Linked DNA regions of Magnetococcus sp. PR-3. The protein of the gene in region 2 interacts with the protein of the main gene of each other region in a pairwise test. Links are inferred from orthologs where the notes say so. Each region holds a gene or a part of one and is shown on either strand. Other genes may lie near its edges. The genes, in order: secA and secG.

Region 1 (3,598 bases), on a different replicon or contig from region 2:
GTTGGGCTGTAAAGCCAAAATAACGACCTGCTATGGCCAGATGGCGGGTGGCATCAAGAGCAAAACTACGGTGAACCGGAACCTGTTCGGGAATTTCAGAGAGCTGGGCATCACTCGTTTGCGCATAACTGCGTGTATGCGCGGAAAGCACAATAGGGTCCCACTGGTAGTCCGGCAGATATCGGCAAAATTTCAGGGCACGTTGCGTACCGCTATAGCCCATGGCCGGGGGGAAGTGGAAGGCGACCATCAAAACGCGTTTACGCATGTATGAGCCCTCCTTTGTAGAAGCCACAAAACCGATATACCAACGAAGGGCAGACTGGGCTTACAGGGTAGCAAAACCACCCTGTAAGCCACAGACAGCCAGACACACCCGCTGGGTAAGAGCACCTAGTTCAAGCGATCTCTTAGCTTAACTTACCACAGCACTGCTTATATTTTTTACCACTGCCGCAGGGGCAGGGTTGATTACGCCCAATCTTCTCACCCTCTCGCTTAAAGGGTGTTTGGGGCATACCCTCGGCTGGGGCTTCACCCCCACCCTCACCGGCCCAAGCACCACTCTCGGGATGATCCATATTCATCTGCTGTTCACGGGCTGCCGCCAGCTCAGCTTCATGGGCCGCAACATCTTCCTGTTGCTGCACCTCAACCTTGCTTAGGAACTCCAACGCTTCCTGACGGATACGCTCCAGCAACATATGGAACAGCTCAAAGGCTTCGCGCTTATATTCATTGAGCGGATCTTTCTGCGCATACCCCCGCAGATGAATACCCTCTTTCAGATGATCCATGTTCAACAAGTGCTCTTTCCACAAAGCATCAAGCACCTGCAACATGATTGATTTTTCTAGATAGCGCATCAGGGGAGGGCCAAGACGCTCTTCACGGGCAGCCGAATACTCTTTGACGGCCTCCCACGCACGCTCTTTGGCGACCTGATTGGTCACCCCTTCTTCGTTTTTCCAAGGTTCGGCATCTAGATCCAGATTAAACTGGTGGATCATCGCCTCTTTAAAGGCTTTGGCATCCCACTCTTCTGGATAGATCTCCTCGGAGAGGTGAACATTGACCGTCTCTTCAACCAGCTCCTGGCGGATTTCATCGATGTAGTCACGAATCTCTTCGTTCTCCATCAACTCCTTACGCTGATCATAGATCACCTTACGCTGCTCATTCATCACATCATCAAACTTGAGCAGGTTTTTACGAATATCGAAGTTACGCCCTTCGACCTTCTTCTGAGCGGACTCCACAGCTTTATTGATCCAGGGGTGCACAATGGCTTCCCCATCCTGCAGGCCCAGCTTTTTCAACATGCCATCCATGCGCTCAGAACCAAAGATACGCATGAGGTCATCTTGCAAGGAGAGGTAGAAACAACTGGAACCGGGATCACCCTGACGACCGGAACGTCCACGCAGCTGGTTATCAATACGGCGGGATTCATGCCGCTCGGTGCCGATAATGTGTAGCCCCCCCGCCTCTAACACACGGGCTTTGGCCTCTTCACACTCTGCACGAATTTTGGCTTCCAGTTCCGCTTTTTTATCCTCGGGTGTATCGGCGGTGATCTCATTTTTGATCCGCATATCCACATTACCACCCAACTGGATATCGGTACCCCGACCCGCCATGTTGGTTGCAATGGTAACCGCCCCCAAACGCCCAGCCTGTGAAACGATCTCAGCTTCACGCTCATGGTGTTTGGCGTTGAGAATTTCATGAGGAATTTTAAGCTTCTTCAAGAAGTGGGAGACCATCTCTGACTTCTCAATGGAAACCGTACCCACCAGCACAGGCTGACCTTTATCGTGGGCGATTTTGATATCATCCGCCACAGCCTTGAGCTTCTCTTCCAAGGAGCGGAATACCATGTCATCCCGGTCTTCCCGAACCATATCTTTATTGGTGGGAATGATCACCACTTCCAGCTCATAGATGGATTGGAACTCAGCCGCTTCGGTATCGGCCGTACCTGTCATACCGGCCAGCTTGTTATAGAGACGGAACAGGTTCTGGAAGGTAATGGAGGCTAAGGTCTGGGATTCATTTTGAATCACCACCTGCTCTTTGGCTTCCAGGGCTTGGTGCAGACCATCTGAGAAACGACGGCCCGGCATCATACGTCCTGTAAACTCATCAATGATAATGACCTGACCATCTTTAACGATGTAATCCCGGTCATTCTCAAACATGGCGTGGGCTTTTAGCGCCTGATTGACATGGTGAACCATCTCAATATTGTGCAGATCATACAGATCGCCATCCCCAATCAGGTCAGCGCTGCGCATGAGCTCTTCAATTTTTTCATTACCCTCTTCGGTAAAGGTCACCGCACGCTGTTTTTCATCCAGCGAGTAATGAACCTCATTCTCCAAAGAGGGGATCAAGCGATCCACTTTATAGTACTTATCGGTATTGTCTTCGGTGGGACCGGAGATGATGAGCGGTGTTCTGGCTTCATCCACCAAAATAGAGTCAACCTCATCAACGATGGCAAAGTTCAGGGGACGCTGAACCATCTCCTCAAGGGAGAACTTCATATTATCCCGTAGGTAGTCAAAGCCAAACTCGTTGTTGGTACCGTAGGTAATATCCGCCTTATAGGCATCCTGACGGGCTTCATCCTCAATACCGTGGACAATAACCCCCACAGTCATACCCAGGAAGGTATAGAGCTTCCCCATCCACTCGGCATCACGACTGGCCAGATAGTCGTTTACCGTAACCAAATGGGCCCCTTTACCACTGAGGGCATTGAGGTAGAGCGGCAAGGTTGCGACCAGGGTTTTACCTTCACCGGTCTTCATCTCAGAAATTTTACCCTGGTGCAGAACAATGCCACCAATCAGCTGCATATCGTAATGGCGCATACCCAGGGCGCGTTTGCCCCCTTCACGCACCACAGCAAAGGCCTCCGGCAACAGTTCATCCAGTGTCTCGCCTTTTTCCAGGCGAGCCTTGAACTCATAGGTCTTTCCGGTTAGTTCCGAATCGGAAAGCGCCTCATACTCCTTTTCCAGGCCATTAATGCGGTCCACCAGCGGTTGCAAGGTGCGCAGATAGCGGTCATTACGGGAGCCAAACAGTTTACGGGCAATGGCGGAGAACATCAGTCGTCTCTTTATCTCTTAAAAGGGGTGCGGCGAACCAACATCCATCAAACAGCTCAAACCGCGTGTGTGAAGAGAAATCTTATAGCACGTACCGCCCCTTGGACACAATCGAAGCCGCTTAAAAGCAGCCTAAACAGATCCAATGGATGTATTTTAAGGCGGTCGTACAAAAAAAGAAAAAGGTGCCCCTTAAGCAAGGGCACCTTTTTTTGTGGCTGGCAAAAGTGTGTAGAGACCTGGTCACTCCTTGACCAATTTGGTCTCCACCCCCTCTTTTGTCAAAACACGGGCGGCCCAACTTGCTTCCGCTCGGTAGGGAAAAGGCCCGGCACGAACACGGGTAAAGTTGGTCCCTTTAACCTGTAAAGGTAAGCTACGAACCGGTATACCCATCTGCTCAACTTTACGCTTTAACCGATCTGCGTTGAGCATGTGGGCATAACTCCCCAGTTCCACATAGTACAGATCCCCATTGG
Region 2 (3,166 bases):
GCTTGAAGGGGTTAAAACCGTTGCTTGGAACGGGCCTATGGGGGTCTTTGAAATGGAAGCCTTTGCCAGTGGTACCAACCATATTGGGAATATTCTGGCGCAGAGTGATTGTTTGTCCGTCATCGGTGGTGGAGATACCGCTGCCGCTGTGAAGCAAGCGGGTATTGCTGAGCAACTTTCTTATATTTCCACAGGTGGTGGTGCTTCTTTGGAGCTGATGGAAGGTAAACAGCTTCCTGGTATTGTCTCTCTGGATGATAAATAGGGTTTAAAGCGGGGCGGGGGTCTGTTGACCCTGCTCCGTTTGTTTTGCATGTTTTATGTTCCGACCTCCTGGAGCTTTTAGGTCAGAACAGGGACTCTATTTGATGGGGTTCTGTCTAAAGGAACCCTGACTTGGCGTTATTCCAAGTCGTGCTGGAGAGGTTCTTTAGGAGAATGGGAATAGGTTTGCTGTTTTAATGATGGTGTGCCTTTGTTGTCATCATCCATTCACAGCAAAGTGTCACACTCCATGTTTTGATGTGAATATGAGCTCTGTGATCGTAGAACGTGAGTGGGCTTATCTTTTAGTTTGATTTAACACTGTTATCTCTAAAAAACCTCTTATCCATGCGTGGAGTAGACACAATGCGGCGACCTCTGATTGCAGGCAACTGGAAACTCAATGGTATAACCGATGTAGCGAAAACCCTTTCAGGTGATGTCAGGGATGGTGTTGCTGCACGTAAGCCAGCATGTGATGTTCTGGTCTGTCCAACCTTCACTGTACTTAGTGCGGTGTCAGAGGTTGTCACTGGCTCAGGTGTTGATCTGGGTGCGCAGAATATGGCGGTGGCCACCAGCGGGGCTTTTACTGGGGAAATCTCTGGTGAAATGCTCAAAGATGTCGGGTGTAGCTATGTGATTTTAGGGCACTCTGAGCGTCGAACCCTATTTGGTGAAACCGATGCCTTAGTGGCAGAGAAGGTGGCCTCAGCCTACCGCGATGGTTTAACGCCCATTTTATGTGTGGGGGAAACCTTAGAGGAGCGTGAAGCCGAGCAAACCATGCAGGTTCTGCAAAAACAGATTCTTGCCTGTTTGCCAAGTCTGCCTGCGGAGCAAGAACAGCAGCAGCAGTTGGTCGTAGCCTATGAGCCTGTATGGGCCATTGGTACCGGTAAAGTGGCAACCACAGAGCAGGCCCAAGCCGCACATGCCTTTATCCGTGAATTGTTGGCTAAAGAGCTGGGTGCCAATGTATCTGACCATGTTCGTATTCTTTATGGCGGCTCCATGAAGCCCGGTAACGCTAAGGAATTGTTAGGACAAGCAGATGTTGATGGCGGGTTAATTGGTGGTGCTGCATTAAAAGCGAATGATTTCCTTGCCATCATTGATGGTTTAACGGCATAATACGCGGCTTAGTTGCCGAATGAACAGATTTGGCAGCGGAGTGGGTGACCTCTTTCGCTGTCTTGCTTTTGGAGCCCGACCTACCATGACCCTGCTGATTACTGTACTCCATGTGATGGCCTGCTTTATCCTGATCGGTGTTGTGTTGCTGCAAAAAGGCAGCGGTACCGATATGGGCGCTGCTTTTGGTGGTGGCTCTTCTCAGAGTGTTTTTGGAGCCTCTGGCGGCGGAAGCTTTATGGGTAAGTTTACCGCAGGTGTGGGTACGGTATTTATGCTTACCAGCCTGACTCTGGCCTTCATCACCACCTCAGATGGTGGATCTTCCTCTGTGATGGAAGGGGTTAAAGCTCCGGCTGCTCAAGAGCAGCAAGCACCTGTTGCGCCGATTGTTCCAAAAGAAGCCAAACCTGAAACCAGTGGTAGTGCGAAGCCTATCCCTGTTCAGTAATCAGGACTTTTTGTTCCGTCCTGCTGCAGACATATTGTTTGATCAAAGGGGCTTGTTTCTCTGTTATGAGAAATAAGCCCCTTTTTATTGCTTGTGAGCCTTTTCCCCTTCAAGTTGGCCGTAATCCACGTGGCCGTTAAAGCATTATTCCATCGATCGCCAAGCAGTAATAAAATACCTGCACGGAAGATGATCTCTTTTTTTGCGGTGCAAACCAGAGCAAGCAATTATCTGCCTGCCCTGATTGGGTGTGAGCCTTGGTGTATCCATCATGGGGTAGGGGGGGGAAACTATACTTGTATTGACGGTTGGTTGTGTTTTTAGCAGGTAAGAATAATTTAAAGTAAAGCTGATCTTGTTAAGTTAGGCTTAACAAATGAGAGACACCAAAGATCGTAAGCTATAGCTATCGAAAATCAAAGTTCGACAGTGCATGATTATCGATTATGAGCTATGACATAGAACTACGCCAACGAGTAATCGACTTTGTGGAATCTGGAGGTAAGAAGGCCGAGGCTGCCCGGATTTTTCAAGTAAGTCGAGCGACGATTTACAACTGGTTGTCACGAGACAGCCTAGAACCAACCCCACGCGTTCCAAGCGAGCAAAAGTTAAACAAGGCAGCCTTGCTAGAGCATGTCAAAGCCTATCCAGATGCTTTGTGAAGAGAGCGCGCCGTTCATTTCGGGATTTGTGACACCACCATTAGTGCTGCGCTAAGGAAGCTTGGGACCAGTAAAAAAACGAAGTGCTTCACTGAGAGATATACAGAAAAAGAGCGTACTATTGGGCTGATCTGTATCATCACTGGGAGAAGTGTGGTCATGAAAGTATAGTCTATTTTTATGAAAGCGGATTTGAAGAAGAGGTGATTCGCCGTCATGCGTGGGCACCAAAGGGTAAGAAGGTCTATGGTGACTTTGCGGGGGGTAAGTGTAAATGAACCAACTTGATCATGGCCCAACGCGGTAATGGGTGGTTAACGCCCATGATCTTTGAGGGTTCGTGTCATGCTCCGTTGGTTGAGGTATGGATTAAAAAGATGCTATGGCCTCAATTGAAAGAGCCCAGTGTAATCGTTATGGATAAGGCTAGTTTCCACAATAAATGGTGTATGACAGTGAAATACTGGCAAGAGAAGGTCATGTACGCCTCCCGCTCTCCCCGTACAGCCCAGATCTCAACCCTATTGAGCAAACATTCGCACTCTTGAAAAAACGTAGAGAGTTCACTGTGCCACCACCAATGTTAGAGCCATTCATGATGTCTAGCTATGGTTTGCGGTGACTATAGTAAGAAAAGAAAAAGGGAAAGCAG

Evidence for each region.
Region 1: the proteins of secG (region 2) and secA interact in binary tests that used the Escherichia coli proteins (3 or more experiments, as listed by UniProt). The link is inferred for Magnetococcus sp. PR-3 from one-to-one orthologs.

The regions. Positions count from the first base shown.
Region 1 is NZ_JBAHUQ010000005.1:148,863-152,460, reverse strand. The notes cover bases 211-3,488. They hold secA (preprotein translocase subunit SecA), read right to left. Parts: upstream 3,120-3,488; coding sequence 411-3,119; downstream 211-410. Other genes in these bases: V5T57_RS05590 (SPOR domain-containing protein), read right to left, coding at 3,363-3,488; V5T57_RS05600 (glycosyltransferase), read right to left, coding at 211-268. Also shown: more of V5T57_RS05600, read right to left, coding at 1-210; more of V5T57_RS05590, read right to left, coding at 3,489-3,598. UniProt on the Escherichia coli protein: Required for protein export, interacts with the SecYEG preprotein conducting channel.
Region 2 is NZ_JBAHUQ010000008.1:3,568-6,733, reverse strand. The notes cover bases 321-3,166. They hold secG (preprotein translocase subunit SecG), read left to right. Parts: upstream 321-1,483; coding sequence 1,484-1,849; downstream 1,850-3,166. Other genes in these bases: V5T57_RS20875 (hypothetical protein), read left to right, coding at 2,805-3,062; V5T57_RS20880 (IS630 transposase-related protein), read left to right, coding at 2,296-2,514; tpiA (triose-phosphate isomerase), read left to right, coding at 631-1,398. Also shown: V5T57_RS06485 (phosphoglycerate kinase), read left to right, coding at 1-265. UniProt on the Escherichia coli protein: Subunit of the protein translocation channel SecYEG. Overexpression of some hybrid proteins has been thought to jam the protein secretion apparatus resulting in cell death; while this may be true it also results in FtsH-mediated degradation of SecY.